2 regions of the Solibacillus silvestris genome follow, and region 1 is predicted to be linked to the other one. Evidence: riboswitches for the same ligand, from Rfam matches in the RefSeq annotation. Region 1 holds a riboswitch; the other holds the start of a gene.
What was found. A riboswitch is a leader RNA that binds a small molecule or an ion and turns the genes downstream of it on or off. The one in region 1 is predicted to bind cobalamin.
Positions count from the first base shown of each region.

Region 1 (5,411 bases):
CTGCTCGGCTGATTCGCTTTCATACAATACATTCGAAAGCCATGTCGTCACACATTCAAAAAGCACGACATCATTTTCCGATAAACGTCCGAGCTCCTCAGGAATATTCACATGTATTTCAATCGTTCGCCACTCGGTACTTTGGCGTTGACGATCAAGCTGATGTCTTTTTATCCGTGCTTTCATCTCATCGTCAAATGCCGCACCTGCTGCAATATAATAATAATTTTTACCAGGACCATTTTGACTCGCCAGTTTTTCTGCAAAGGCGCTTTTCCCGCTGCGCACGCCACCTGTAATAAAAATCATTGCCAGCACCCCCATATGGAAGATTAAAAGAACATGCTCAATATTGAGCTATGTTCTTCTATTTTGCCTTTTTTGTCGGATAGGATTTCGAGATGAACGGAATTTCTTCGAATGAATGCTCTTTGTTCATATAAACTGCCATGACGAAAAATACATTCGCTAAAAGCCCTAAAAAGTCGAATAAAATTTCGGGCACTTCTCGCTCTTCACTTACCTTATGCAATGCACGGTACGATTTTTTCGCTTCGCTTCGGCAAATATGCAGCCTTGCTGAGCTTTCCACCCCTTGTGGCAGCAAAAACTGTTGAATTGTCTCTTTTACATTGCTCACATAAAAATCATAGCGGTCACTTAGCCAGCTTAAATCCTCTTCTGTAATCGCCAATTTTCCGCGCACAGAACCGTTGGCATGGTATGCAAGCGGATGGATAATACGCAAGTCCTCCAATACAATCTGCCCTTTTTCATCGTCCAATAATGTCGGGATGACCGCTCCGATACGTGTCGTCAATGAATCTGTACGAATTTCATAATCGACGCATGAGCTTTTTTCGCGCATAAATGGATAACATGAATAACGAATATCTTTTTTCATCTAAAGTTCCTCACATTTCAAATTTTATATTTTATTCCGCATACACGATGGACACACTAAGCTCCCAAAAACTTATGCCAGCTTTAAAACTGCAGGATTTCCGATAATGCGGCAGTTTTCTCTAATTAAGCTCCAACAACCGATTCTGCATTCTTTATCAATAAGAAAAGCCACCCAAGAAAATGGATGGCTCAAAATATCAAGATCGATTCCTATGAAATGACGAAAAGATTTTTAATGCCGTACATTCTCTCAAATTCCGAAGAGGTGTGTCACGATCAGAAAAAGATTGGTCTCCTGGCTCCGCGCAGCTCTCTACTCATGAATGCCTTCCCGTCAAAAACAGTGGCAATCTCGTTCACTTTCATTTGCGCTTACAGTTACGGACATAGCTTCGGATTTCCGCCGAATTCCCATTTATGCAATTTGCATCTTTTCCCTGCAGATTTATTTGATTTGTAAAACTTACTTTAACACACTACAGGCATTATGCAAATAACTTTCCATTGAAATGGAATTCCATCAGTTGGACGTTTTCTTCCTCTTTCCTTGATTATTTGATGGAAGAATCGAAATTCCGCCAAAAGCTTTTCAACACAACTCAATATAAATTTTACGCTTAAAGCAGAAAAAATTAATTCAAAGTAGATATAATACGTTTAATTTCTATTCCCCAACTCTGCTTGCTATAATATATTTACAAATACAGGTAATAAAAAATCTGCCAAGGGGGTTATGTAATGAAATGGGATTTTGAATATGATGTAGTTGTCGTCGGGTCTGGCGCATCAGGATTTGCTGCGGCCACTACAGCGAAAAATGAAGGCTTAAAAACGCTTTTAATCGAAAAGGAAAAGCATTTCGGCGGGGCTTCCGCTTTATCCGGCGGAGGTGTTTGGATACCAAACAACCGCTATTTGGTGGAAGCCAATGCTGCAGATTCCTATGAAGAGGCAAAAACTTATTTGGATGCGACTGTCGGCGATATTGTAAATGATGAAATAAAAGAGACTTACTTAAAAAAGGGCATTGAAATGCTTGATTATATGCATAATGCAAGCAAGCATATGCGTTTTTCCTATGCTAAAAACTATTCGGATTATTACCCTGCATTACCAGGCGGAAAAGGCGCGGGACGTTCGATTGAGCCTCTGTTAATAGATATAAATGAATTGGGAGATTGGAAGGATAAGCTCCTGCCTCCAACGATTGATACGAAGGGCTTTGTTATGACCGGGCAAGACTTTGTCAAAGTGAATATGATCACAAGAACGACTGCCGGAAAAGCAAGATCGCTGACATTAGGCTGGCGATTAATAAAGCATCTTCTGCTAAAGAAAAATTATGCGGCTTTAGGGCAGGCGCTTATGGCTCGCATGGGGTTGACCTACAAAGGATTAAATGGCGAAATGTGGCTGCAAACACCTTTTACAGATTTTATATATGAACAGGACCGTGTCATCGGTATAAAAGCTATAAAAGAAGGGCAGGAAATTGCGATTAAAGCTGAAAAAGGCGTTATTTTCGGGTCAGGCGGCTTTTCGAAAGACCAGGAAAAACGAGAACGCTTTTTGCCGACTCCCCAAAATGCGGCATGGACGAGCTCGCCTCATGGGCAAACAGGCGACATTATTTCTCCATTTGAAAAGCTTTATGCAAAATTCGGCTTAATGGATCGTGTGTGGGGAGCGCCTTCTATTATCGATCATAAAGGAAGACCGTTTTTCCTAGTGGCAGACCGCGGCATTCCGAATATGATTATTGTCGATCAAGAAGGGCATCGCTATATTAACGAACCGACACCTTATCATGAGTTTGTCGATAAAATGTACGAGCACAATGAAAAAACAGGCGGAAAGGCTATTACTTCATGGATTATTTTAGATAGCCGCTCCAAAAAGCGCTACCTGTTTGCAGGTCTCTTCCCGATGCAAGGTTTCCCAAAAGAATATTTCAAAAATAATATAGTCTTTACAGGACAAACAGTGAACGAGCTCGAACAAAAGCTTAATATCCCGACAGGAAATTTAGTGAAGACGATCGAACGCTTTAATGGCTTTGCGCAAAATGGCAAAGATTTGGATTTCCATCGAGGCGAAACAGCACATGACAAATATTATGGGGACCCGACATTGAAAAATCCGAATTTACTTGAATTAAACAGCCCGCCTTATTATGCATTAAAAGTATATCCTGGCGATATCGGAACAAAAGGCGGTGTTGTAATAGATAAAAATGCACGGGTATTGCGTGAGGACGGTACCGCAATTGAAGGCGTCTATGCATGCGGCAACTGCTCTTCCTCTATTATGGGGCAATCCTACCCGGGTCCTGGGGCGACATTGGGACCTGGAATGACTTTTGGCTATTTAGCGGCAATGCATTGTAAAGATAATGATATTCAACATTCATCTGGACCAAACAATGACACAAAGCTGATTAACGCATAAAAGTAAAAAGGAGGGGCTGTCGGAAAAGACCGATTTAATCGATTCTTTTCCGACAGCCCCTTACTCTTTTTATAATATTTTAACTGTCAGAGGCAATCCGGACATTTGCCGTATATTTCAAATTTATGTGCCTCAACGACATAGCCCGGCAGCTTTTCACCGAGCATATCCATTGGACAAACCGATAATTCCTTCACATTGCCACAATCGCGGCATATAAAATGATGATGATGATGATCTGACTCGCAATGCATACGGAAATTGCGCTCGCCATTTAATTCTGTTTCTTCTAAAATATCCAATTCAACAAATGTTGCCAAGTTACGATAAATCGTATCAAAGCTCATGCCCGGGAAGTCTTTTTTCAATACTGTCAGCAAATCACGAGCTGTCAAATATTTATCCGTAGCCGCAAACATATCCAATATCAACTCTCGTTTATCCGTTTTTTTATAGCCATTATCCTTCAATATTTCCCATGCGCGTGTTGCATTCACAGTATCTCTTCCCCTTCCGATTTAATAGAAATTTTCAATAGTAATTTTTTAATAAATATGACAAATAGTAAAATAATAATTGATGTCACAACAATTGTCCCACCAGGAGCCAAATTCAAGTAAAATGCGGAGACTAATCCGACAATAACCGCCAGCTCCCCAAATACAATCGCCAAAATTATCGCTTCTTTAAAGCCGCGCGCCAAACGCATCGCAGCCGCAACAGGCAACGTCATTAAGCTTGATACGAGTAAAATCCCGACGATGCGCATACTCGCAGCAATGACTAATGCGACAACAATCATGAATAATAAATGAATCCATTTCGCAGGCAAGCCGCTTGCCTTTGCATACTCTTCATCGAATGATAAAACAAAAAGCTCCTTAAAAAACAGCACTAAAAATAAGATGACTACAGCGGCAATTGCCAGTACGACATATAAATCCTGTCTTGACACGGCGGAAACAGAACCGAATAAATAGCTCATTAAGTCCGTATTAAAGCCGCTTGCCAATGAAATTAAAATGGCGCTGATCCCGATGCCTCCAGACATAATAATCGGAATTGCCAGCTCTTCATAATGCTTATATAGGCGACGCAAACGCTCAATTAAAATCGAGCCGCTCACCGAAGCGACAATCCCTAAATAGATTGGGTTCAATAACGCAAGCGCCGCAAATGATTGACTTAAATATAGACTTCCTGCAATCCCCGCCAGTGTAACATGTGATAAAGCATCCGCGATCAATGAAAGACGTCTTACTACGATAAATACACCAAGCAGGGGCGCGATTACCCCGATAACAAGCCCTGAGAAAAAGGCATTTTGTAAAAATTCATAATTTAATATTGCTTCGATCATTTTTGCCTACTCCTCTTAATGAATCTTCCGGACAGAATGACCATGCCAGCTTTGGCGCTGCTCTTCCGAAATTGTATCAAAGTCATTTTTATAGCCGTGGAAATGAATTGTCTGATTTAAGCAAGCAACATGGCTCACACGGTCTGAAACAGTGTCAACATCATGCGTCACTAAAATTAGCGTCATATTATGATGCGCATTTAAGTGTGCGAGCATATCATAAAATGCCTGCACATTTTCACGGTCTATTCCAACAGTCGGCTCATCCAATATAAGCAGCTTTGGCTCAGACACAAGTGCACGCGCAATAAAAACGCGCTGCTGCTGTCCGCCTGATAACTGGCCGATATTGCGCTTTGCAAATTGTTCCATCCCCACATCTTTCAATGCACATTTCACGAGGAAATCGGCATCTTTTGGCAATCTTTTAAATAAGCCTGCTTTTTGTGTTAAGCCGCTTTTCACGACTTCCTCAACCGTTGCTGGAAAACCTGAGTTAAAAGCATTCGATTTTTGCGATACGTAGCCAATCCATTCCCGATGCTTAAACTGGCTTGCCGGTACACCGAAAAGCTTGATTTCCCCTGATGCCGGTTTCAGCAAGCCCAAAATTAATTTAAGAAGTGTTGATTTACCCGAGCCGTTTTGTCCGAGTAAAGCGAGAAAGTCCCCTTCATCAACACGCAAGGAAATATTT
Region 1 is NZ_JBQCJW010000002.1:126,741-132,151, forward strand. Features, by position in the region: gene ACTHOQ_RS01890 (bifunctional adenosylcobinamide kinase/adenosylcobinamide-phosphate guanylyltransferase) at 1-309, opposite strand, end outside; gene ACTHOQ_RS01895 (cobalamin adenosyltransferase family protein) at 368-904, opposite strand; cobalamin riboswitch at 1,175-1,355, opposite strand; gene ACTHOQ_RS01900 (FAD-dependent oxidoreductase) at 1,645-3,354, shown strand; gene ACTHOQ_RS01905 (Fur family transcriptional regulator) at 3,441-3,851, opposite strand; gene ACTHOQ_RS01910 (metal ABC transporter permease) at 3,848-4,714, opposite strand; gene ACTHOQ_RS01915 (metal ABC transporter ATP-binding protein) at 4,730-5,411, opposite strand, start outside.

Region 2 (5,411 bases), on a different contig from region 1:
TATATTCCATCGTACCCCGTTCCCCTACAACCTTTGCCAATGTAATCATTTGTGCAGGTGTAATCAATTTATTGGCAACACCTGGTGATACCGCAAACTCAAATATGGATTCCACTTCTTGCTGAACTAAAAAAGGATTTTCTTCAACTTTTACTACTGACGTTTCTTTATGTACGAGCGCTAATGCTTCATTTGCAAGCTGTAATGCGGTTGTTTTAATGGCTGCTGGTTCAACTATTTTTTTCTCGATAGCTTCAATTTTTTCATACCCGGTCTTTGCTTCACCCGTTTCCTGATCCAATGCCCACGGTTCCGCTTCTTTTTTCAAACGTTGATGCGGTTTTAACAGTTGTTTTTCTTCTCCTAACGTATATTTACGCTGATAGCCGCGTGGGGTAATGATTTTATTATCATAGTAAAATGTTGAAGAGTTCCCTACGACTACTGTTGTGAGCATTCCGATATCATGTTCCAGCATTTCCTCTAATGTTGTTAACACAATATCCTGCGTATCCCTGTATGCAGCTTTTACTAGCCCAACAGGTGTATCCGGTGAACGATACTTAAGCAAAATTCGTTGGGCTTCAACAATCTGTCTCGTACGTCTGCCAGATTTCGGATTATAGAATGCGATGACAAAATCCGCCATTGCCGCCGCTTCAATCCGTTTTTCAATGACCGTCCATGGTGTTAAATGGTCACTTAAACTAATCGTGCACGAATCATGCATAACCGGAGCACCGAGTAAACTGGCACAGGAGTTAATGGCAGATATACCCGGAACAACTTCTACTTCAATGCCTTCTTTTGCAGTCCAGCCCTTTTCGATTAATACTTCATATACGAGCCCCGCCATCCCGTAAACACCCGCATCCCCACTGGAAATAACGGCAACAATATGGCCGGCTTCAGCTTGTTTTACAGCTTCTTGTGCACGTGAAACTTCTTCAGTCATTCCCGTACTGACAATGGTTTTCGCTGTCACTAAATGCTCGATCAGTTCTACATACGTTTTGTAGCCCATAATATGGTCACTTTGCTGTAGCGCATCGACTGCACGTTTTGTTATATGTTCACGATCTCCAGGACCGAACCCTACAACAAAGATTTTTCCCTTTTGCATGTATACACCCTCCGTTATAGAAAAATACATCTCGCCCCATAGGGAGTGATGATAATTTTTCTTATGTGGATCCAAAAAAACTAGTATTACGTATCCACTAAGAAATAAAAAATGCCCGTACCTCTCGTCAGAAAGAGGTACGGGCATGTGAAATTAATACTAAAAAAGTATAGAAAAACACAAAAACAATTACTTGTTTCGCCTATACTTCTCCCTCCGAAAAGTAAGTATCGTTTGAATAAGCAGGTTTCCTGGCTTAAGCTTCCTTTTACTTTCACATCTTCCCATCATTTCGACAGTGATTTGTTGTGATTTCATCAGCTATTACAGTAGCGGGGGCTGCATTAGTCTTTCACTAATTTCCCTTTTACCTCACATAAATATGCAAGCACTTATTCAAATTGCTAATTATTAAATTATTATAAAAATAACATAGTCTATTAAAAAATGAAATGACTTTTAAAATATTGATAATTTATTCCTGTGGAAATAGAGCATTACATGCGTTTTCTTTCCTTCACGATCTACGTTGCTGGAAAGCGGCTTGCCTTATCGAGGAAATAATCTTTTTCCGAGTATGGGATGTCTTCATTTTTGCCTGTGCCTGAATATCGCTTCATCTTCATTTTACTGAATTAGCCTTTGAGCTAAATTTTTCCTGCTAATATAATAGCCTTGAATCAAAAATACTATAAGCGTTAAAATTAAAAAGAACGCGCTAATATTGAGCAGCAACTTGAAATCAAAAACAATATGGGAGCCTGTATCAATGAGCGCCATAAGCATCGTAAAAATATAACCGATGAATATCCCAATACATAGACCATAACTAATAAATGAAAAAACTTGCGATAAAATGAGCTTGATTAATCCGTTGGGGGATAATCCGATTAAGCGCTGAATTGTGTAATCCTCCATTTTTCCGGAAATCGTGTACATCAATGTTTGGATTACCCCAATACATGTAGCGCCAATTAAAATGGCAAGCACGCTTATAAATAAGCTCCAGCGCTGATAAAAAAATTGATTGTTTTCGGCTGTAAATGTCTCTATATCCGAAAAGCCAAGTGCTGGCCAGCGCTCATGCAGGAACTGTATTTCCTGTAATGTTTCATCGATATTTTTTGTTTCAATCATAATATCATCCACTAATAAAGTATCGCTCGCTTTCGCCACTGCTGAATCCCAGTCAATCATAATGTGAAGATTAGAAAAGCCCGTTGTAGTTAACCCAATGATTTGCATCGACTCAAGTTCAACGACTGACTGAGCTTCAAAATTGAATTTGCCGGTGCGCACCCGATCACCGACTTTTAAATGATAGAGCTCTGCATATTCCTCTGAAACAATTAATCCATTATTTGCATTGCCTACTACAGATTGCAGCTTACCGACTTCCACAAATTTTTCAATATCAATCGCTTTAAACGTTTCGCCTTGCCACTTTTCATCAATAAAAAGCTCTAAATGATCATATGTGCTTCTTGCAAAGGCATAGTCAACGGAAGGCAAGCGATCGATTTCCTGAATTATATCATTCGTCAGCGTAGGATAGCGCAAATCATTCGCCACAGCGACTGGCGCTTCGTATAAAAAGGTATGATAAGCTTTCTCGTTTTCCTGCACCGATTTAAAAAGAGTTGTCCCGAAAATGACAATCACCATTAAGCTAACAACACTTAATACAATCGGCATATTTTTTCTTATTTGCGGCATCAATTGTTGACATGCCAAATATGCCTCATTCCCAAAAATTTTGCGGACAGGCTGCAGGCATAATTTTATCAGTAACGTAAATCCATATGGCAGCACATAAAAAACAACCGCGCATAATATAAGACTGCCAAATAATATAGAAAAAACACCTTGCCCGCTATCATCATGCTTAAAACCATTTGAAAGAAACAGCAATGACGTTAAAACTGCGAAAGCGATAATAAATAATTTTCTTTTTGTTAGTTTTACGGCTGTATTGAAATTTTCCAAGGTGATTTGCAATGGCAGTAATTTCATTGTTTTACGCACTTGCCCTTGCATAATCGCAAAAAGAATGATGAAAATGCTAAGTGCAATGCTAATAATGAGCCAAACTGGAAATTGCGTGCTTACTTCAGGCAATTGCATTTTATGGACGATTGTCGGCAAGCCTTTCTTGATGACAGCATATGATAGAGCCGTCCCAAATACAGTACCGATGCTAATAATCGTGAGCACTTGGATTTGGACAATTTTCCCGACTTGTTTTTTAGTTGCTCCTAGTGACCGTAAAACCATTAATTGCTGCTTCAGTTTAAAGAACAGTAATTGGAATGTAGAAATAAGCAATACACAAGAAATGACTAGAACAAAAAACGAAAACATGACAATGAATATCATCAATGATTGAAAATTCAGCTTCACAAAATCATATTCATTCGTGACATCAATGCGCAATTCATCATCCAACCGAACAAGTTGCTCCGTAACGGAACTAGCGTAAGTTTCTTCATACAGATCGATTAATGTAAATACCCCTTGCGATGCTTTGGCATGGGCAGGTAAATATTGTTTTGCAACTTCATTTTGAAGGATAATCAACTGCACATCAGGTGCACCCGGCAATGGAGTCAAAATCTCCCTAACTGTGAATGGCTCGAAATTGACTAATAAATCATCTCCAACCTGCTTGTCAAAAAGCCGGGCGATCTTTTGTGAAATAACCACTTCATCCGATTTTACATTCTCCTTAAAATGGTACCGGCTTTTGACGAGGTCGTCATCTTCCACCCCGACTGTATAAACAGAAGGCAATACCCCTTCTACATTTGTATGGGTTAAATGTACCGGCGAGACTTCCTTTACCCCTTCTATGTTTGAAATTGATTCAACTTGATTCTCGCTTAGCCAGCTTTCTTGTTCGGGATTATATCCAACCGTCATATCTGCATATCCAAATAACGCATAAATATCCTCTTGCATCTTTGTTTTACCGTTCCATATATAAACACCCATCGTCATAATCAGACAAATACAAATCATAATAATGCTAATGCTCATTAAAATTTGGGCAGCGGCTGCGCGAAATAGTTTAATCGCAATTTTATTTAAATTGAACATTACACTTCACCTCTGCTTATCGACTTAAACCTCGCAAGTATTTCATCCAAATCAGAAGCTGCTTTTTTATTTTGATAGGAATCTGTAATCGCGCCATCATGGAAAAAAAGCACCCTGTCCGAAAAAGAAGCAACATAAGGGTCATGTGTTACAAGTAAAATTGTTTGCCCTGTTCTATGCTGCAGCTCGACAAATAACTGCAATATTTCATCCGTCGTATTTACATCCAGAGCTCCAGTCGGTTCATCCGCAAGTAAAATCGGAGGCTGATGGATGATGGCCCGTGCGATTGCCACACGCTGCTTCTGCCCTCCAGATAATTCATGCGGACGATGCTTGCGCCACTCATAAATTCCAAGCTGTTTCAAAACTTTTTCCAAGCGGACAGCTATTTCCTTCGAAGAGACATCATTTAAAATTAACGGAATCGCAATATTATCCTCGACATTTAAATCCTTCAGCAAATGAAAATCCTGAAATACAAATCCGATTTGCTCTTTTCTAAATTTCGATGCGTACGGTTCCTTATAAATATTTCGTGCTTCCTCGCCGAATAAAAATAATTTTCCCTCTGTCGGTTCATCGATAGCGCTTATCATATTCAACAGCGTGCTTTTCCCCGAGCCGCTCGTACCCATGATCGCTACCATTTCCCCTTCATATATCGTACAATGCACATTTTTCAATGCTTGTACTTTATGGCTTGATTGCGCAAAAATTTTGCTCATGCCATCAATGCGGAGAACCTCTTTCAGCGGCGGCACCGGTATTTTATTGAGCATTTCCTTCAATGGATTGTAACCATTCATCCATATACACTCCTTTCAATAGCTGCTTCAGCTGCATCAACCCTCTTCGAATATTCGTTTTCACGGTACCAGCCGGCAGCTCTACAATCGAAGCAATTACCGGCACCGTATAATCTTGGTAAAAACGCAGCAATAAAACCGTTTTATACTTTTCCTCCAAAGATTGAAGGGCGTTCCATAAGTCGATTTCTTCTTCCTTATATGTATTTGAAGTGGCCTGCATATCGATTAGCTTTAGCGGATCCGTAACCTCAAATCTCTTTATTTTTTCAATATAAGTTTTGCTGCAATTGATGACGATGCGGATCATCCATGTTTTGAAAAACTGCGGCTCCTTTAGATTATGTATATGTTCATACGCTTTTATTATCGCCTGCTGTAAA
Region 2 is NZ_JBQCJW010000001.1:77,836-83,246, forward strand. Features, by position in the region: gene cobJ (precorrin-3B C(17)-methyltransferase) at 1-1,123, opposite strand, end outside; cobalamin riboswitch at 1,348-1,534, opposite strand; gene ACTHOQ_RS00415 (ABC transporter permease) at 1,751-4,219, opposite strand; gene ACTHOQ_RS00420 (ABC transporter ATP-binding protein) at 4,219-5,001, opposite strand; gene ACTHOQ_RS00425 (sigma-70 family RNA polymerase sigma factor) at 4,991-5,411, opposite strand, start outside.
Region 2: it holds a riboswitch for cobalamin, as region 1 does, so the genes downstream of both, cobJ (precorrin-3B C(17)-methyltransferase) here and ACTHOQ_RS01895 (cobalamin adenosyltransferase family protein) in region 1, are expected to answer to the same signal.